4 regions of the Massilia sp. BGA-UO-ETr-WB1 genome follow, and region 2 is predicted to be linked to each of the others. Evidence: predicted binding sites of a transcription regulator. Region 2 holds the regulator's gene; each other region holds the start of a gene.

Region 1 (5,081 bases), on a different contig from region 2:
CATGGACGCCTCCATCGGCTACGGCAAGAACAAGATGCAGTACACCATCGAGAACACGCTGAACCGTTCCATCGGCCCGTCCAGCAAGACCCAGTTCGACGCGGGCGGCTTCTGGTACGACCAGCTGACGCTGAACCTGTCCGGCGTGCGCCAAGTCGAAGTCGGCCTGGCCTCGCCGCTGAACGTGGCGGTGGGCGCCGAAGCGCGCCGCGAAGGGTATAAACTGTTTGCCGGCGAAGCCGACTCCTGGCGCTACGGCGGCCAGGTGCTGGCCAACGGCACCCCGGCCGCACCGGGTGCGCAAGTCTTCCCCGGCTTCCGCCCGGCCGACGAATCGGACAACGCGCGCAAGGCCTACAGCGCCTACGTCGACCTGGAAGCCAACCTGACCAAGCAATTCCTCGGTTCGGTAGCCATCCGCGGCGAGCACTTCTCCGACTTCGGCAACAGCGTCTCGGGCAAGCTGGCTGGCCGCTACGACTTCGTGCCGGAGTTCGCGTTGCGCGGCTCGGTGCAGAACGGCTTCCGCGCGCCGTCGCCGCAGCAGCAGTTCTTCACGTCGACCTCCACCAACTTCATCAACGGCGTGCCGTTCGAGATCACCACCTTCAAGCCTAGCCACCCGGCCGCCATCGCGCTGGGCGCCAAGCCGCTGGACGCCGAGAAATCGGTCAACTTCTCGCTCGGCTCGGTGATGCGCTTCGGCGCCGTGAGCGTGACGGCGGACGCCTTCCACATCAAGATCAAGGACCGCATCGTGCTGTCCGAGAACCTGACGGCGGCCAACGTGCGCAACTTCCTGACCAGCCAGGGCTTCATCGGCGTGGGCGGCGGGCGCTTCTTCATCAACGGCGTGGATACCACCACCAAGGGCATCGACATCGTCACCAGCTGGCCGGTGCAGACCAACGGCTACGGCAAGCTCGACTTCACGGTGGCCGGCAACTACACCAAGACCGACGTGACCAAGGTGCCGGTGACGGCGCAGCTGGCCGCGCTGTCGCCGGCGCCGGTGCTGTTCGACCGCGTCAACGTGCTGACCTTCACCGACGGCACGCCGAAGACCAAGTTCATCGGCAGCAGCACCTGGTCCTACGGTCCGTTCGGCCTGACGGCGCGCGCCACGCGCTACGGCAAGATCCTGGCGCCCGGCACCACGGCCAACCTGGACTTCTGGATGAGCGCAAAAACGCTGGTCGACCTCGAAGGCCGCTACGCCTTCACCAAGAAGCTGTCGCTGGCGGTGGGCGCGGACAACCTGTTCGACCAGTATCCTGACGCCTACCCGGCCGCCCTCAACACGACCGGCAACGCCCCGTACTCGAACTACTCCCCGTTCGGCCGCTCCGGCCGCTACGTGTACGCCCGCCTGAACTACTCGTTGTAAAAAAGCAAAATGGGGTCAGGGTTAATTAATTTGTCTTGGACAGATTAATTAACCCTGACCCCATTTTTCGTTAGGGAAAGTTTTTGTGGTAGAGCAGTATCAGGCGCCGAGCCAGGGCAGGCCGGCTTTGCACCAGCCGCCGACCTGCTTGCGATGGCCTGCGGCGTCTTTGTCGCCTTCGAAACCTTCCAGGATGTCGTAGCACTGGCTGTAGCCGTGTTCCGTCGCCAGCTTGGCGGCGTGGCGCGAGCGCACGCCGGAGCGGCACAGGAACAGCAGCACCTGGTCTTTTTGGGCTACCGCTTCCAGCTGTTCCAGGAACTGCGGATTGGGCACGCCGCCCGGGTAGGTGCTCCACTGGACTGCACCATGCTGGGCCTCGGCGATGGCCACCCGGCCCACCCAGTCGCGCTCGGCATTGGTGCGCACGTCGATCAGTTTGACCCCGCTGTCCGCACTCAGCAGCGCGTACGCTTCGGCCGGCGTGACGGCGCCGGCGTAGGGCAGGGCGGCGTCGCGGCTGCGCGCCCGGGCGAGGATGTCGGCAATAGTGATCATGGCGATTTTTCCCACTTCAGCTGTCAATATTGCGTTTATTATAGTGCCCGATCGTCCATGGAAGTTTTTTGCACCAAGCCGATGCATTTTTTCGTTTCATCAATATTTCGCACCGAAATTGTGCGTAATTCGGCAAATGCACCATTGCGGTGCACATTTGATTATGCGCAAAAGTAGTGCAAGAGGGGAAATCTTCTGGCACGCTTCCTGCTTAATGGATTGACGAGTTTCAAGCTGCACGCAACAGCGTGGGCTGCCCCACTTTTTCACTAGGAGAGACGCATGGCACTGACCGCCGCAGAAGTATTGAAAATGGTACAAGAGAACGAAGTGAAATTCGTTGATTTCCGCTTTGCCGACACCCGCGGCAAAGAACAGCACGTCACCGTGCCTGTATCGCACTTCGATATCGACAAGTTCGAATCCGGTCACGCCTTCGATGGCTCCTCGATCGCCGGCTGGAAGGGCATCGAAGCATCCGATATGATCCTGCTGCCTGACCCAGCAACCGCGAACATCGACCCGTTCATGGAAGAGACCACCCTGTTCATGCAGTGCGACGTGATCGAACCGTCGGACGGCAAGGGCTACGACCGCGATCCGCGCTCCATCGCCAAGCGCGCCGAAGCCTACCTGAAATCGTCCGGCCTGGGCGACACCGCCTACTTCGGTCCTGAGCCGGAGTTCTTCATCTTCGATTCCGTCAAATGGAAAATCGACATGTCGGGCGCCAAGGTGCAGATCGACTCCGACGAAGCTTCCTGGTCGACCGACAAGGACATCGAAGGCGGCAACAGCGGCCACCGTCCTACCGTCAAGGGCGGCTACTTCCCTGTGCCACCAGTCGATTCCTTCCAGGACATGCGTTCGGAAATGTGCCTGATCCTGGAATCGCTGGGCATCCCAGTTGAAGTGCACCACCACGAAGTGGCCGGCGCCGGCCAGAACGAAATCGGCACCAAGTTCTCGACCCTGGTCGAGCGCGCCGACTGGACCCAGAACCTGAAATACGTGGTCTGGAACGTGGCCCACAGCTATGGCAAGACCGCTACCTTCATGCCGAAACCTATCGTTGGCGACAACGGTTCGGGCATGCACGTGCACCAGTCGATCTGGAAAGACGGCAAGAACCTGTTCGCCGGCGACGGCTATGCCGGCCTGTCCGACTTCGCGCTGTACTACATCGGCGGCATCATCAAGCACGCCAAGGCGCTGAACGCGATCACCAACCCAGGCACCAACTCGTACAAGCGCCTGGTGCCAGGCTACGAGGCTCCAGTGAAACTGGCGTACTCGGCCCGCAACCGTTCGGCTTCGATCCGTATTCCGCACGTGGCCAATCCGAAGGGCCGCCGCATCGAAACCCGCTTCCCGGACCCGCTGGCGAACCCATACCTGTGCTTCGCCGCACTGATGATGGCCGGCCTGGACGGCGTGCAGAACAAGATCCATCCGGGCGAAGCCGCATCGAAAGATCTGTACCATCTGCCGCCGGAAGAAGACGCGCTGATCCCGACCGTTTGCGCTTCGCTGGAAGAAGCCCTGGATCACCTGAACAAGGACCGCGAGTTCCTGACCCGCGGCGGCGTGTTCACCGATTCGATGATCGATGCCTACATCGAACTGAAGATGACCGAAGTGACCCGCATGCGCATGACCACGCACCCGGTCGAATTCGACATGTACTACTCGCTGTAATCGGCGACGCCAGCGCCGGCCTTGTGCCGGCCTGCAACCAGACGCGAGGACGGCAGCTGCTCTCCTCGCGTTTTTTTTACCGGATGTTGTATAGTCGGGGCATGACTATCTGGAATTTCGCACCTTTCGTTTTGTTGTTCGCCACGGGCCTGGCTTCGGCCCAGGGACAGATTTTCCTGTGCGTGGACGCCAGCGGCCACAAGGAGCTGACCGACACCCGCAAGCACGCCTCCTGCAAGCCGCTGGATATCCCGGGCGCGATCCCGGCGCCGGCCCGCCGCGCGGAGAACGCCAGGCCGAGGGCGCCGTCGCCCAGCCCGGCCGCCACGCCGGGCGACTTCCCGCGCGTCGACAGCAGCGAGCAGAAGGCGCGCGACGCCGACCGCCGCGCGATCCTGATGGAGGAGCTGAACGGCGAGCAGGCCAAGCTGAATGAACTGCGCAAGGAGTTCAACAACGGCGAGCCGGAGCGGCGCGGGGACGAGCGCAATTATGCGAAATACCAGGAGCGCGTGGCCAGCCTGAAGGACAGCATCAGCCGGTCCGAAAAGAACGTGGAAGCGCTCAAGCGCGAGATCCAGAATATCCGCTGATGCCCGGCTGACATTCGCGCCGCCGTTTCCGCACCCACCCCAAGGGGAGGCACCATGAGCATCGTCACCAATATCGCCCGCGCGGCGGCCGCCATGGCGCGCCCGCAATCGCTGGCCGGGCTGGAGCTGCTGGCCTCGGCCGTGATCCTGCTGGACGCGGACGGCCTGATCACCTACGTCAACGCCGCCGCCGAGAACCTGCTGGAAAGCTCGGTGAAGGCGCTGTCGCGCCAGAAGTTCGCCACGCTGTTCACCAATCCCGACGAGCTGGTGAACATCATCGCGCAGGCGCGCGAGCACAAGTTTTCCGACCTGCGCCAGGACCTGACGCTGGAGCGCGCCGGCAAGGAGCCGCTGCAGGTGCACAGCATCGTGTCCGCGCTGGACGAGCCGCACGGCGCCATCCTGATCGAGCTGCGCGAGAACGTGCAGCAGCTCAAGCTGGACCGCGAGGAGCGCATCCTGGACCAGAGCCAGGTCAACAAGGAGCTGATCCGCAACCTGGCGCACGAGATCAAGAACCCGCTGGGCGGCATCCGCGGCGCGGCGCAGCTGCTGGAGATGGAGCTGCCGCCGCTGCACCTGGCCGAGCTGCGCGAGTACACCCAGGTCATCATCAAGGAGGCCGACCGCCTGCAGACCCTGGTGGACCGCCTGCTGGCGCCGCACCGCCGCCCGCACATCGTGGGCGACGTCAACATCCACGAAGTGTGCGAGCGGGTGCGCAGCCTGATCCTGGCCGAGTTCCCGTCCGGGCTGGCGATCCGGCGCGATTACGACGCCTCCATCCCCGAGTTCCGGGGCGACAAGGAGCAGCTGATCCAGACCGTGCTCAACATTGCGCA
Region 2 (5,081 bases):
GGACGAGAACAACACGCGCGTGAAGTTGCAGGGCAATGTGAAGATAGACCGCGCGGCGCAGGGCAAGAGCCAGGCGATGCGGATGACGACGCAGGCGCTCACCGTCTACCCGGACGAGGACCGCATGGAAACCGACCAGCCGGTGCAGATCGTGCAGGGCGGCGCCACCGCCACCGGCTCCGGCATGAAGGCGAACAACGCCACGCGCCAGGTTGAACTGCAGGGGCGCGGGCGGATCGTGTATCCGCCGGCGCAAACCAAATAAGTGAATGGACAGATGATGAAAAAACTCCTGATTTCGGCCCTGCTGCTGTGCGCGGCCGGGCTGGTGCAGGCCGAGAAGGCCGACTCCACCAAGCCCACGCTGATCGACTACGACAACGCCGACGTCGACGACGTCAAGCAGGTCAGCACCTTCACCGGCAACGTGGTGCTCACGCGCGGCACGCTGCTGATGAAGGCGGCCAAGGCGGTGGTCACCAAGGACCCGGAAGGCTACCAGTACGTGACGCTGACCAGCACCGGCGGCAAGCCGACCACCTTCCGCCAGAAGCGCGACGGCGAAGGCGACCAGTGGATGGAAGGCGAGGCCGAGCGCATTGAATACGACGGCAAGAACGAGCTGGTCAAGCTGTTCGTGCACGCCAAGGTGCGCCGCCTGGAAGGCAGCAAGCCGAGCGACGAAGTGTCCGGCGAGTTCATTTCCTACGACAGCCGGCGCGAGCAGTTCAGCGTGCGCAACACCGCCAGCGGCGAGGGCAAGCCCGGCGGCGGCCGCGGCACCATGGTGATCCAGCCGTCCACGCCCAAGCCTGCAGCACCGGCGCAGCCACCGGCGGCGGGGAAATAACGATGGCCGACGCAACCCCAAGCACCGCAGGCAACCCAGCCGCGCCAGGCTGCACCAGCACCCTGGTGGTGCGCGGCCTGCAGAAAACCTACGGCAAACGCCAGGTGGTGCATGACGTGTCGCTGCAGGTCGAATGCGGCGAAGTGGTGGGCCTGCTGGGCCCCAACGGCGCCGGCAAGACCACCTCCTTCTACATGATCGTCGGCCTGGTGCCGTCGGACGCGGGCAGCATCGACATCGCCGGCGTGGACGTGTCGAGCATGCCGATCCACCAGCGCGCCACCCTGGGCCTGTCCTACCTGCCGCAGGAGGCGTCGGTGTTCCGCAAGCTGACGGTGGAGGACAACATCCGCGCCGTGCTGGAGATCCAGCGCGTCAACGGCAAGGCCTTGAAGAAGGCCGAGATCGACGAGCGCCTGGACCGCCTGCTGGCCGACCTGCAGATCGAGAAGCTGCGCGAGAACCAGGCGCTGTCGCTGTCGGGCGGCGAGCGCCGCCGGGTGGAGATCGCACGCGCGCTGGCCACCAATCCGCGCTTCGTGCTGCTGGACGAGCCGTTCGCCGGCGTCGATCCGATCGCCGTGATCGAGATCCAGCGCATCGTGCGCTTCCTCAAGGAGCGCGGCATCGGCGTGCTGATCACCGACCACAACGTGCGCGAGACGCTGGGCATCTGCGACCGCGCCTACATCATCAACCAGGGCAGCGTGCTGGCGTCCGGCCGCCCGGACGACATCATCGCCGACGAATCGGTGCGGCGCGTCTACCTCGGCGAACACTTCCGCATGTAATTCGTGAATTAGCCCATGAAACAGTCACTGCAACTCCGCACCTCTCAGCACCTGGCGCTGACGCCGCAACTGCAGCAGTCGATCCGATTGCTGCAGCTGTCCACGCTGGAGCTGCACCAGGAACTGGAACAGCTGCTGGGCGAGAACCCCTTGCTCGAGCGGCTGGACGACCCGCTGGACCGCTCGTTGCGCCTGCTGGGCGACGGCGCCATCAACCAGACCCAGCCTAACGGCGCGGACGCGTCGCCGGCCGAAGTGGGCGCGCCGGCGCAGGACAGCGCGCCGGCCGGCGAGGGCGATCCCTTCGAGGGCGCGGGCGGCGACGGCGACAGCGCCAGCGGCGCCGAGGCCGACACCGACTGGAGCGACGCCGGCCGCAGCAAGGCGCCGGACGACGAGGACTCGCGCCCGCAGCTCGAAGCGAGCCACTGCACCCTGCGCGAGCACCTGATGGAGCAGATGCGCGTGACCGTGCAGCAGCCGCGCGACCGCGTGCTGATGGAACTGATCATCGACGCGCTGGACGAGAACGGCTACCTGGAAGAGCCGCTGGAAGAGATCCACGCGCGCCTGCCGGAAGAGGCGGACGTGGAGCTGGAAGAGCTGCGGACGGCGCTCACGCTGCTGCAAAGTTTCGACCCCATCGGCGTGGGCGCGCGCAGCGCCTCCGAGTGCCTGGCGCTGCAGATCAAGCGCATGCCCGGCGTGCCTTTGGTGACGCGCCGCATGGCCATCTGCATCGTGGAAAAGCACCTGGCCTGGTTCGCGCAGCGCGAATTCAACAAGCTGAAAAAAGCCCTCGACTGCGACGATGAAGACCTGCGCGAAGCGCAGGCGGTGATCCGCCAGTGCAATCCGCATCCGGGCGCCGAGTTCGCCTCCGACGTGTCCGACTACGTGGTGCCGGACGTGATCGTGAAGAAGGCGCGCAACGGCTGGCAGGTCACCTTGAACAACGACGTGATGCCGCGCCTGCGCGTGAACGCGCTGTACGCCAACATGCTCAAGCAAGGCAAGGGCGAGTCGGCGATGGGCGCGCAGCTGCAGGAAGCCAAGTGGCTGATCAAGAATATGCGCCAGCGTTTCGACACCATCCTGCGCGTGGCGCAAGCGATAGTAGAAAGACAAAAGAACTTTTTCAGCCATGGCGCGGTCGCCATGAGACCCCTTGTGTTGCGTGAAATTGCTGATACACTGGGACTACACGAGAGCACTATTTCTCGCGTAACAACTCAGAAATACATGCTGACTCCGCATGGGATGTTTGAGTTGAAATATTTCTTTGGCAGTCACGTCGCCACCGAAGCAGGAGGAGAAGCATCCTCGACGGCGATACGGGCGCTGATTGTGCAATTGACAGGAGCTGAAGACCCGAAAAATCCTTTATCCGACAGTAAGATTGCGGACATGCTGGGTGAACAGGGCATGGTAATTGCGCGACGGACTGTTGCCAAATATCGCGAAGCCCTGAAAATCCCTCCGGTAAGTCTGCGTAAAGCTTTGTAGTTTTACTTGGGTTCCCCTGCGCTCCAATAACATTCGACAGCGTATGAGCCCTTATCTTTAGGAGTGTGTATGAATCTCACCATCAGTGGACATCATCTCGAAGTGACCCCCGCCATCCGTGAATACGTGCAGAACAAGCTGGAACGGGTCAAGCGCCATTTCGATCAAGTTATTGATATTGCTGTCATCCTGACTGTAGATAACCTCACCGAGAAAGACAAAAGGCAAAAGGCCGAAATCAATCTGCGCATGTCCGGCAAGACCGTGTACGTGGAAAGCCTGTCGCAAGACCTGTATGCTGCCATCGATACGCTGATCGACAAACTGGACCGCCAAGTCATGAAGTACAAAGCCAAAGTGCAGGAGCATGGCCACGACGCCATCAAGCATCTGCCGGACACGTACGAACCTGCCCCGACCGCGTAAAGGTCAGCGGCACTCCCAACAAAGGGCGCATCTGGCGCCCTTTTTTGCGCCCGCGCTAAAATGGTGCTCTAACAATTCCAGAGACATCCAGCATGAGCGAGCACGTCCTTACCCAGGTTGCCAACGGCACCGGCTTCATCACCCTCGACCGCCCCAAGGCGCTCAATTCCCTTTCCCTGGCCATGGTGCGCAGCCTGACGGCCGCGCTGCTGGCCTGGCGCGACGACAGTGCCGTGGCCGCCGTGGTGATACGCAGCAGCAGCGAGAAAGCCCTGTGCGCCGGCGGCGACATCCGCTTCTTCCACCAGGTGGGCAACGCCACGCCGCAGGGCGGCAGCGCGCTGCTGGAGGACTTCTTCACCGAGGAGTACGCGCTCAACCACCTGATCCACTATTACCCTAAACCGTATATCGCATTAATGGACGGCGTGGTGATGGGCGGCGGCATGGGCATCGCGCAGGGCGGCCCCGGCTGCGGCGTGCGCATCGTCACGGACCGCACGAAAATGGCCATGCCGGAAGTGAACATCGGCTTGTTCCCGGACGTGGGCGGCAGCCATTTCCTGTCGCACGCGCCGGGCAGCCTGGGGCGCTACCTGGGCCTGACCGGGCTGACCGTGGGCGCGGCGGATGCGCTCTACGTGGGCCTGGCGGACCATTACGTGCCGGCCGATGCGTGGGACGCGCTGCGCGGCCTGCTGGAGGCGGCGCCGGGCGCCGGGCTGCGCGACGCCATCGCAGCCTTCGCCGCGCCGTTCCAGGCCGGCAAAGGCGTGCTGGAGGCCGAGCGCGCCGCGATTGAGCGCCACTTCGCGGCGGACAGCGTGGCGGCCATCATGGCCTCGCTGGCGGCGGACGAAGGCGCGTTCGCGCAGGCGGCGCTGAAGGCCATGCAAAGCCGCTCGCCGCTGATGATGTGCGTGACCCTGGAGCTGCTGAACCGCGGCGCCGCGCTGGACGTGGCGGACTGCCTGCGCATGGAACGCAACCTGGTGCGCCGCAATTTCGAACATGGCGAAGTGCTGGAAGGCGTGCGCGCGCTGGTGATCGACAAGGACAACGCGCCCAAGTGGTCGCCAGCGGCGCTGGAGGAGGTGACGCCGGAGATGGTGGCCGCGTTCTTCGCGCCGCCGTGGCCGGCGCACGCGCATCCGCTGCGCCACCTTTAAAACGTCAGGACTGCTCGCGGTGGCGCAGCACCACCTGCTCGGTCGGGTGGAAATGCCGCGCCAGGCGTTCGGCCATGTACACCGAGCGGTGCTGGCCGCCGGTGCAGCCCACCGCCACCGTCAGGTAGCTGCGGTTGTCGGTCTTGAACGACGGCAGCCACTTGGCCACGAAATCGCGGATGTCCTTGAACATTTCGTCCGCGCTGGGCTGGGCGTCGAGGAAGGCGATCACCGGCGCGTCGCGGCCCGTCATCGGGCGCAGGGCCAGGTCGTAATAGGGGTTGGGAATCGCGCGCACGTCGAACACGAAGTCAGCGTCCAGCGGCACGCCCACCTTGA
Region 3 (5,081 bases), 220 kb from region 2:
TGGCCGAATATCGGGCCGATGGCGGCCATCTGGAAGAACACCCACTGGATGGTTTCGTAGCGTGCGGCCGGATCGGCGGGCAGGAACCGGCCGCTCTTCTCGGCCAGGTAGAGCAGGATGGCGCCCGATTCGAACAGCGCCAGCGGCTTGCCGCCCGGGCCGTTGGGGTCGACGATGGCGGGGATTTTGCCGTTGGGGTTGAGCGACTTGAATTCCGGCGTATTGCTCTCGTCCTTCATGATGTCGACCAGGTGCGGCTCGTAGGCCAGGCCGGTTTCTTCCAGCATGATGGATACTTTCACGCCGTTCGGCGTGGGCAGCGAATACAGCTGGATGCGTTCCGGGTGTTGGGCGGGCCAGCGCTGGGCGATGCTAAGGTCGGACATGGGGGATCTCCATCTTCAGTGAGAGATGGGAGTGTAACGCGATGCCACCGGCTTTGCCGGCGGCGCCGCGAACGTGCATCTACCCCTGCCACGCCTGCGCCAGCACCGCGCCGCAATCGACGCGCGCGTCGAGCGAACCGAACACCCGCCCCCATTCGCTGTCGTAGCGGCTGGCGATGAACGCCTCCGCGCTGGCCTGCGAAGCCGATTCGCGCATCAGCACCGCCTGCGCCGCCAGCATCAGCTTCTGCGTGTAGCGCCGCGCGCCCGCTTCCAGCTGTTCCGGCGGCTGGCGCAGCGCGTCGCGCAGGCCGGCGATCTCGGCATGCAGGCGCACCTCGTCGCCGGCGCGGCGCTGCAAATCGTCCAGCAGCACCTGCATGCTGTCCGGATGGCGCGCGATGGCGCGCAGCACGTCCAGGCACATCACATTGCCCGAGCCTTCCCAGATCGAATTGACGGGCGCTTCGCGGAACAGGCGCGCCATCGGCCCGTCCTCCACGTAGCCGTTGCCGCCAAAGACCTCCATCGCCTCGCCCGCCATCTCCACCGCGCGCTTGCAGATCCAGAACTTGGCGGCCGGCGTGACGATGCGCTTCCACGCCTGCGCCGCCTCGCCCTGCTGGCCGAACGCCTCCGCCAGCCGCATGGACACGCGCAGCGCCGCCTCGCTTTCCAGCGCCATGTCGGCCAGCACGGAGCGCATCAGCGGCTGCTCGATCAAGGTGCGGCCGAAGGCCTTGCGCTGGCGCGTGTGGTTCAGCGCCTGCACCAGCGCCTGGCGCATGAAGGCCGCGCTGGAGATGCTGTTGTGCAGCCGCGTGTTGGTGGCCATCTCGATGATGGTGGGGATGCCGCGCCCCTCCTCGCCCACCATCACGCCCCAGGCGCCGTGGAACTCCACCTCGCTGCTGGAATTGGAGCGGTTGCCCAGCTTGTCCTTCAGGCGCTGGATGTGGATGGGATTCTTGCTGCCGTCCGGGCGCCAGCGCGGCACGTAAAAGCAGGACAGGCCGGCATCGGTGCGCGCCAGCACCAGGTGCGCGTCGCACATGGGCGCCGAGAAGAACCACTTGTGGCCGACGATGCTGTACTCGCCGCCCCGTCCCCCCGCGCCGCCGGTATGCGTGGCGCGCGTGGTGTTGGAACGCACGTCGGTGCCGCCCTGCTTTTCCGTCATGCCCATGCCCACCATGATGGACTTCTTGGCGGCGGCGGGAATGTCGCGCGCGTCGTGCTCGTTGGAGAACAGCAGCGGCTGCAGCTGCGCGAACAGCGCCGGTTCCTGCTGCAGCACCGGGATGCAGGCGAAGGTCATGCTGGCCGGGCAGAAGGAACCGGCTTCGATCTGGTTGTGCATGTACTGGCTGGCGGCGTAGGCGGTCCACGCACCGGCGCGCCGCTCGGTGAAAGGCTGCGAGACCAGGCCGTGACGACGCGTGATGGCCAGGAACTCGTGCCAGCTGGGGTGGAACTCCACCACGTCGATGCGCTCGCCGGTGCGGCTGTGCGTGTGCAGCTCGGGCGGGTGGCGGTTGGCCAGCTCGCCCATGCGGATCACCGCCTCGCTGCCCAGCAGCGCACCCTGCCCGGCCAGCGCATCGGCGTGCCAGCCCGCGCCGCCGCGCCGCACCGCGTCCTGCAGCAGCGGGTCGGTCAGGTAGAGGTTGTAGTCTTTCAGTTCAGCAGCCTGGTTGCTGATCTCGTGGGTTTCCCATTGCATGTCAGTCTCCGTGGTCCGGTCGAATGATTCCGATCGAACTAGTATAGGATTAAAGTTTGTTCAGCATGTTCGGATTCCCCCCATGACAGATTCCAGCCGCGCGGTCCGCCAGAAGCCCCGCCGCAGGCCGCTCCAGGCGCGCTCCTGGGCCACTTCGCTGGCCGTGCAGGAAGCCTTTGTTCGGGTTTTGCTGGAACGCGGCTACGAGGGCGTGACCATCCGCGAGGTGGCGGCCGTGGCCGGCGTGGGCGTCGGCACCTTCTACGAGTACTTCCCCAACAAGGAGGCGCTGGCCGCCGTCTGCCTGCGCACGCGCATGAAGGCGGTGGTCACCGAGCTGGCCGAAACTGCGGAGCTTGCCAAGCCGGCCGGGCTGGTGGACGCCATGCTGGACCGCATGGTGCAGCGCTTTGCGGGCAGCGCGGCGGAATGGCAGGCGCTGCTGCACCTGGAGCGGCGCATCTCCACGCCGGAAGCCTACGCGCGCCTGTACCGGCTGGCCACCGATATGTGGGCCGCCGCGCTGGCCCGCGCCGTGCGGCCGGGGCCGGAGCAGGAGCAGGAGCCGGCTGCTGCGCTGGGGCAGGCCGCCTGGGTGGTCCATACCGCGTCCTACAGCCTGCTCACCCAGCGCATCATGGAAGACGGCCCGCGCACCGACGCGGCCGCGCTGCGGCGCCAGCTCGGCGTGCTGGTGCATGCCTACCTGGCGGCCGAGGGCTACGGCTAGCCGCTGCTGGTGGACGCCATGAAGAAAATGACGCTGACCGACGCCAGGAACATCCTCAGCGGCGGCGACGCAAGGATCCGCCCGGCACCGGCGGCAAGCTGATCGGCAAAGTGTTCGGCGCCTTGATATAACAGACTGCCACACCGGACTGTCGAGAAACTTTACAGTCCTGGTAACACTGCCCCCGCAAACCCTTGATTTCAGCGCGTTTGCGGAACAGGCATGAAACATGCTTAATATTTCTCATTTACAAATATTTCCTGGGATTAAGCATGAAACGCCTGTTCCTCGCGGCTCTGCTCGCTGCCTGCACCTCGCTGGCCCACGCCGACGTCATCTACGATAACGGCCTGGGGCAGGACTTCTCGCCGGCCAGCGGCTACTTTTCCACCGCGCTGCAGCAGCAGCGCCTGTACGACGATTTCAGCCTGGCCGGCACGCGCAACATCGACAGCGTGTTCTTCCAGATGGGCCTGACGGAAGATCCCTTCTTCGGCGCTTACACCTTTACCGTTTACAACGACGCCGGAAACGGCAGCATCGGCAGCGCCGTCTACACCCGCACGCTCAATATCGGCGACTACACGGCCATACCGAACACCATCGTCAGCTACCCCTTCACCACGTTCTACGACGTGAGCTTCAACACCAGCGGGCTGATGCTGGACGCCGGCAATTACCTGCTGAGCTTCTATGGGCTGGATCTGGAATTCCGTACCGCCAATACCGACGACCCGAACGGCAGCTTCCTGCACCAGCATGAAGACACCGGCACGGTGCTGGTGCGCGCCGGCGGCATCCCCTTCCGCCTGGACGGCAGCACGCCGGCCTCGACCATCCCTGAACCTTCCAGCCTGCTGCTGTCGGCCGCCGCGCTGGGCGCGCTGGCCCTCCACCGGCGCCGCCGCAAAGGCTAAGCCGCGGCCAGTAGCGGGCTCGCGCGTTCGAGCAGGAAATCGATGAACACGCGCACCCGCAACGGCATATGGCGCTGATTGCTGAAGATAGCAGTGATCTCTTCCGTATCGCCCGGGTTGTAGTCGGTCAGCAGCTCCACCAGCCGTCCGGCTTGCACGTCGGCCGCCACGTGGAACATGGCCAGGCGGCTGATGCCCAGGCCGTCCAACGTGAGCTGGCGCATGGTTTCGCCGTTGTTGGTGAGGATGCCGCCCTGTACCGGCAGGTGCACCGTCTGCCCGCCGATGCGAAATGGCCACTCGTCCAGCGAGCGCCTGAAATTGAAATTGAAGCAGCGGTGCCTGGCCAGCGCGCCGGGCTCCTGCGGCACGCCCCACTGCTCCAGGTAGCGCGGCGCGGCCACCACTGCGCGCCGGCTGCGGCCCAGCACGCGGGCGCGGAAGCTGGCGTCGGCCAGCGGCCCCATGCGGATGGCCACGTCCACCGCCTCGCGCTGCAGATCCGCCAGCGCGTCCGTCAGAGACAAGTCCAGTACCACGTCCGGGTAGCGCTGCGTGAACTCCGGCAGCAGCGGCAGGATCAGGTGCGTGCCGAAAGGCAGCGACACGTTCACCCGCAGCACGCCGCCCGGCGCCACCGCATCGCCCGCCACCCCCTGCTCCGCTTCTTCGATGTCGGCCAGGATGCGCACGCAGCTGTCGTAATAGCGCCGCCCTTCCGGCGTGACGGCCAAGTGCCGCGTGGAACGCTGGAACAGCAGCGCCCCAAGCCGCCCCTCGAGCCGCGTAATGAGCTTGCTGACCGCCGACGCGCTCAGCTGCAGCAGTTTGCCCGCCGCTGAAAAACTGCCCGTCTCGACCACCTTGGTGAATACCAGCATTTCGCCGCTACGGCTGTCCAAGCGCTGCCCCATATGTGAATTCAATTCCCAAATCATATTCCATTACAAGCAATTATCAAAGCAATCGCGCGCAACCATACTGGCTCCACCAATCAACCGAGGAGTGCTGTCATGGATTTGAATCTGCAAGGTAAAACCGCGCTGGTAAGCGCATCGACTTCCGGCATCGGCTACGCCATTGCCGCCCAACTGCTGGAGGACGGGGCCAGCGTTATCGTCAATGGCCGCAGCGCGGCCACGGTGGAGCGCGCGGTGGCCGCGCTTGGCGCGCGCTTCGGCGCCGGCCGCGTGCTGCCGCTGGTGGCCGACATGAGCGTGGCCGGCAGCGAACTGGCCGCCGCCGCCGCGTACCCGCAGGTGGACGTCCTGGTCAACAACATGGGCAGCTATGCGCTGAGCGATTTTTTCAGCACCACTGATGAA
Region 4 (5,081 bases), on a different contig from region 2:
GCACACGCCGATGCCCAGCTGCAGCGCCGCGCTGGCGGTGGTGGTCACTTCGGTCGCACCGCTTTGATACTTCACCGCACCAAAGATGTGCTCCGCCAGCCGCATCAGGTGCCGGGTCTGCGCGGTGCGGTCCGGCAGGCAGGCGGCGCCCAGCTCCAGGATGCCGGGCGTGGCCTGCGTGAGCCGGGTCGGCACCGTGTAGATCAGCGGCGACAGCGTGTCGCCGTTGGCGATGCGGCCCTGGTCCGGCGTGGTGGTCTCCACCAGCCCGTGGGCGACGATGGCCAGCCCCGTGTGCGGCGAATTGATCGTCAGCATGTGCGACAGGTTGCCGTAGGCGTCCGTGTAGCCGTGGATCTGGCCCACCGTGTTCAAATGCCAGTTCAGCACGTGCTGGTGTGCTTCGGCGCGCGGCGTCAGGTGCAGCTGCTGGATCGAGTAGGCCTGCGGCGCGGTGTAGCTGTAACTGGTTTCATGGCGAATGGATAGTTGCATGTCGATTTCCTCAGTGCCTTTCTAGGCCGCCAGCGGCACCAGGAAATCGCGGCTGATGCGATTGCCCAGTTCGTAAATGCGCTGAAGGAATTCGGTCAGCGTGTCGTGCAGCCCGGCTTGCAGGATGTCGTCGATGCGGCCGAACTGCAGTTCGGCATGCAGCTTGCCGGCCAGCCGTTCGGTGTCCCTGGACAGGTCGTTGTGCACCTGGTGCAGGTTCTGCACCACTTCGTCCATGCAGGCCAGCAGCGAGCGCGGCATGTCGGCGCGCAGCATCAGCAGCTCCGCCACGCGGGCCGGGGTGATGATGTCGCGGTAGACCTTGCGGTAGATCTCGAAGCCGGACACGGAGCGCAGCAGCGCGGCCCAGTAGTAGAAGTCGCCGTCCTCCGCGTCGCGCGCGCCGTGGAATTTCACGTCCAGGATGCGCGCCGTGTTGTCGGCCCGTTCCAGGAAGGTGCCGAGGCGGATGAAGTGCACCGCGTCGTCGCGCAGCATGGTGCCCAGCGTGACCCCGCGCGACAGGTGGGAACGGTATTTCACCCACTCGAAGAACTGGCTGGGATCGTGCTCCAGCACGCCGCTGTTCAGGCGCTTCTGCAAGTCCAGCCAGGTCTGGTTCTGGATCTCCCACACTTCGGTGGTGAGCGTGCCGCGCACGGCGCGGGCGTTCTCGCGCGCTTCCTTCAGGCAGGCTGCGATCGACGAGGGGTTGGACGGGTCGCGCACCATGAAGTCGATCACGGAGCGGCCGTCCACCGTGCTGTACTTGCGGTCGTAGGCCTGCTGCAGCTCGGAAATGCCGAGCATGGCGCTCCAGCCCCGGGCGGCGTCCTGCTCGGACTGCGGCAGCATGGAGGTCTGCACGTTCACGTCCAGCATGCGGGCGGTGTTCTCGGCGCGCTCGGTGTAGCGCGCCATCCAGAACAGGTGGTCGGCGGTGCGGCTCAGCATGGGAGGTCCTTTTCCAGTATCCAGGTGTCTTTGGTGCCGCCGCCCTGCGAGGAGTTCACCACCAGCGAACCTTCCTGCAGGGCCACGCGGGTCAGGCCGCCGGGCACCATGGAGATGGTTTTCCCGGACAGCACGAACGGCCGCAAGTCGATATGGCGCGGCGCCACGCCGCTTTCCACGAAAGTGGGGCAGTTGGACAGGGCCAGCGTGGGCTGGGCGATGTAGCCGTCCGGCTTGGCGATCAGGCGGCGCCGGAAGTCCTCGATCTGCTCGCGGGTGGAGGCCGGGCCGACCAGCATGCCGTAGCCGCCCGCGCCGTGCACTTCCTTCACCACCAGGTCGGACAGGTGGGCCAGCGTGTACTGCAGGTCCTCCTTTTTCCGGCACTGGTAGGTGGGCACGTTGTTCAGCACCGGCTCTTCGGACAGGTAGAAGCGGATCATGTCCGGCACGTAGGGGTAGATCGACTTGTCGTCCGCCACGCCGGTGCCGATGGCGTTGGCCAGCGTGACGCGCCCGGCGCGGTACACCGACAGCAGGCCGGGCACGCCCAGCGAGGAATCGGGCCGGAAGGCCAGCGGGTCGAGGAAATCGTCGTCCAGGCGGCGGTAGATCACGTCCACCCGCCTGGGGCCGTGCGTGGTGCGCATGTAGACGGAATTGTCGGCCACGAACAGGTCCTTGCCCTCCACCAGCTCCACGCCCATCTGCTGCGCCAGGAAGGCGTGCTCGAAGTAGGCCGAGTTGTACATGCCGGGCGTCATCACGACGATGGTGGGGTCGTCCACGCCCATCGGCGCCACCGAGCGCAGGTTGTCCAGCAGCAGGTCGGGGTAGTGGTCCACCGGCGCGATCTTGTTGCGGGCGAACAGTTCGGGGAATAGCCGCATCATCATCTTGCGGTCTTCCAGCATGTAGGAGACGCCGGACGGCACCCGCAGGTTATCCTCCAGCACGTAGAACTCGCCCTGGCCGGCGCGCACGATGTCCACCCCGGCGATGTGGGCGTAGATGTCGGACGCCACCGCGATGCCCTGCATCTCCGGCCGGTACTGGGCGTTGCGGTAGATCTGCTCGGCGGGGATGATGCCGGCCTTGATGATGTTCTGGTTGTGGTAAATGTCGTGGATGAACATGTTCAGCGCTTTCACGCGCTGCACCAGTCCGGTTTGCAGCTGGCGCCATTCGCCGGCCGGGATAATGCGAGGCACGATGTCGAACGGGATCAGCCGTTCGGTGCCGGCATCGTCGCCGTAGACGGCGAAGGTGATGCCGACGCGGCGGAACATCAAGTCCGCTTCGGCGCGCTTGCGTTCGATGGTTTCCGGCGGCTGCTGGGCCAGCCAGCGGCAGAATTCGCGGTAGTGTTCCCGCACTTCCGATCCGCCGTCTGCATGCATTTCGTTGAAGAAGGTAGGCATCTGCTCGTTCCGTGGCTGCGATACTCATGCTGTATCAAGAAGCATGCCAGCTTTGCAAGGAGCGGATGCACCGGGTTGGTGCAGGCGGCCCGGACCGCCGGCGCGCCCGGCGCCTAGCGTTTCAAGCAGGCGGCGAAGTCTTCCACGGCGCCGTAGGCGGGCTGTGCAGGGCGGGGCGCGCCGCACAGGTCGGCGCCCGGCGGCGGGGCGGAGGACGGGCCGCTGCGGCGCGGGGCGGCGCCGGCCCATGCCAGGTCCAGTCCCAGCGCGTCGCGGAACAGGGCGCGCTGCGGGTGCGAACCCAGGTACAGCCGGTTCAGGCTGGTGTCCAGGTTGTCGCCCGCGTGCAGGATGCCGCCACGGTCGGCCCGCAGGCGGCCGTCGACGATATTGCCGTCCACCAGCGCGCTGCTTTCCGGGTAGCGCACCACGATCCCGGCCGTATCGATCAGCGTATTGTGCAGCACCTTGCTGGTGGCGGCGCGGTTCAGGTAGATGCCTTCATCCGAGCACGACGCGATCAGGTTGGACTGGATGGTGCCGCCGTCCTGCTCGGTGATGCAGCGCTGGTCGCGGCAATAGGGCACGGCCGTGCCGCCGCCGCCCAGCGACAGGCCGACGCGCTGGCCGCCGTAGCCGCGCAGCTTGTGCTCGCACAGCACCACGTTGCGCTCGAACAGGTTGGCCGAGCCCGCGCCCTTGGCGTAGGCGCCGTAGCTGACGCCGTCGCCGCCCATCTTGATGAAGTCGGAGATCAGGTTGCCGCGTATGGTCCAGTTGCTGCCCGCCACCAGGTCGATCGGCGTGACGGGCTGGCCGGTCTGGCGCACCGTGCTGTTGGTCAGCGTATTGCCTTCGATCAGGCCGTGGTCCGGCGCGCTGCCGCCCTGGGCGTTGATCTTGAAGTGGGCGTTAAAATCGCTGATGGTGTTGTTGCGCGCCACAAAGCCGCTGGCGCGGCCGGCAACGTGGAAGGCGTGCTCGCAGGCGGCGGGGTCGGTGCAGGCGCCGCGGATGGCCAGGTTCTCGAAGGTCCAGTACGGGCCGCTGACCAGGAAGCCTTCGCTCAGCCTGGATTCGATGGTCACCGTGCCGGGCCGCTCGGCGCGCACGGTGATGGGACGCTCCTTGCTGCCCGCCGCGCCAGCTGCGATAAAGGGCACGCCGCTGAAGCTGTAGGTGCCGGGCTGCAGCGTAATCACGTCGCCGGCGCGCGCGCTGGCCATCGCCTGCACCAGCGCGCCCGGGGTGGACACCGACACCGGGTTGCCTGCGGCGGCCGGCCGGCCGTTGGGCTGCGCGCCGGCGTTCCAGGCGGGCAGGGCCGGTGCGCTGGCGCCGCCGCCGTCCAGCGCTGCCAGCGTGGCGGCCAGCTTGCGGCCCACGCCTTCGACCATCTGGTTGTGGCCTTCGGCGCGCCGTTCCACATAGGGGCCAACCTGGCGCGGCGCCATGCCGACCTGGTTGACGGCGTAGAACGCTGCGGCTGCTCCGCCTGCCAGGCCCAGCAGGGCGATGATGGCGAGCGGCAGCAGCTTGCCGGAGGACTTGCGGGGCGGTTTGGTCTTGGTGCGGGACATGGGTTTCCGTTGCGAGGTTGAGGTGCAGCTTGTTCTGAACTTATTCTTTGAGGCGGTACCAGGCCAGGCCTATCCATTCATAGGCAGCGTAGTAGGACGACGCCAGCGCGTCCGCGCTGGGCAGGAAGGACGACGCCGACAGCGGCCCCCAGGCGCGGAACACGGTGGGCGCGGCCACCACCTGCAGGCCGGCCCGCTCGAACGCGCGCCGGGCGCGCGGCATGTGCATGGCGTCGGTAACCAGCAGCACGGTTTGCACGCCGGCAGGCTTGAGGAGGCGGGCCGAGAACGCGGCGTTCTCGGCCGTGGTGGCGGACTCGGCCTCCACCCAGCGCACCTCGGTTCGGAAGTCGTCGCGCAGCGCCTGCGCCATGGCCACGGCCTTGGCCGGAATCTTGCGCGCCGGGTTGGCATTGCCGCCGCTGACCAGCAGGGGCAGGGAGGTGCGGTGCTGCAGGCGGGCGCCGTAGCGCAGGCGCGCCAGCGCGATACTGTCCGGGCTGTTGCCGCCGTATTCCGGCGCGTGTTCGCTATTCCCGGCGGCCAGCACGACGATGGCTTGCGCCGATGCCGGCGCTGACGCCGGCACTGCCTGGCCTGCGGAGGCCAGCGGCGCTGTCATATTCTCCAG

The links. Region 2 encodes sigma-54, which starts transcription at its own class of promoters, with help from an activator protein. Its sites were predicted from a motif close to TGGCANGNAANCTGCTTT; they were not measured.
Region 1: the regulator sigma-54 is predicted to act here: its motif matches at 2,142-2,159, upstream of glnA (type I glutamate--ammonia ligase).
Region 3: the regulator sigma-54 is predicted to act here: its motif matches at 3,058-3,075, upstream of AC56DV_RS17895 (PEP-CTERM sorting domain-containing protein).
Region 4: the regulator sigma-54 is predicted to act here: its motif matches at 2,902-2,919, upstream of AC56DV_RS30670 (circularly permuted type 2 ATP-grasp protein).

The regions. Positions count from the first base shown of each region.
Region 1 covers NZ_JCAQOT010000026.1:525,048-530,128, reverse strand. Annotated here, with positions in the region: gene AC56DV_RS24725 (TonB-dependent receptor plug domain-containing protein) at 1-1,387, shown strand, start outside; gene AC56DV_RS24720 (rhodanese-like domain-containing protein) at 1,487-1,945, opposite strand; gene glnA (type I glutamate--ammonia ligase) at 2,228-3,643, shown strand; gene AC56DV_RS24710 (DUF4124 domain-containing protein) at 3,745-4,236, shown strand; gene glnL (nitrogen regulation protein NR(II)) at 4,291-5,081, shown strand, end outside.
Region 2 covers NZ_JCAQOT010000024.1:839,494-844,574, forward strand. Annotated here, with positions in the region: gene lptC (LPS export ABC transporter periplasmic protein LptC) at 1-265, shown strand, start outside; gene lptA (lipopolysaccharide transport periplasmic protein LptA) at 278-850, shown strand; gene lptB (LPS export ABC transporter ATP-binding protein) at 853-1,641, shown strand; gene AC56DV_RS16975 (RNA polymerase factor sigma-54) at 1,657-3,147, shown strand; gene hpf (ribosome hibernation-promoting factor, HPF/YfiA family) at 3,217-3,573, shown strand; gene AC56DV_RS16985 (enoyl-CoA hydratase/isomerase family protein) at 3,666-4,742, shown strand; gene rapZ (RNase adapter RapZ) at 4,747-5,081, opposite strand, start outside.
Region 3 covers NZ_JCAQOT010000024.1:1,056,633-1,061,713, reverse strand. Annotated here, with positions in the region: gene AC56DV_RS17910 (glutathione S-transferase N-terminal domain-containing protein) at 1-386, opposite strand, end outside; gene AC56DV_RS17905 (isovaleryl-CoA dehydrogenase) at 466-2,109, opposite strand; gene AC56DV_RS17900 (TetR/AcrR family transcriptional regulator) at 2,192-2,839, shown strand; gene AC56DV_RS17895 (PEP-CTERM sorting domain-containing protein) at 3,112-3,756, shown strand; gene AC56DV_RS17890 (LysR substrate-binding domain-containing protein) at 3,753-4,658, opposite strand; gene AC56DV_RS17885 (SDR family NAD(P)-dependent oxidoreductase) at 4,770-5,081, shown strand, end outside.
Region 4 covers NZ_JCAQOT010000027.1:871,969-877,049, forward strand. Annotated here, with positions in the region: gene AC56DV_RS30660 (transglutaminase family protein) at 1-495, opposite strand, end outside; gene AC56DV_RS30665 (alpha-E domain-containing protein) at 517-1,449, opposite strand; gene AC56DV_RS30670 (circularly permuted type 2 ATP-grasp protein) at 1,443-2,870, opposite strand; gene AC56DV_RS30675 (right-handed parallel beta-helix repeat-containing protein) at 2,984-4,450, opposite strand; gene AC56DV_RS30680 (YdcF family protein) at 4,491-5,081, opposite strand, start outside.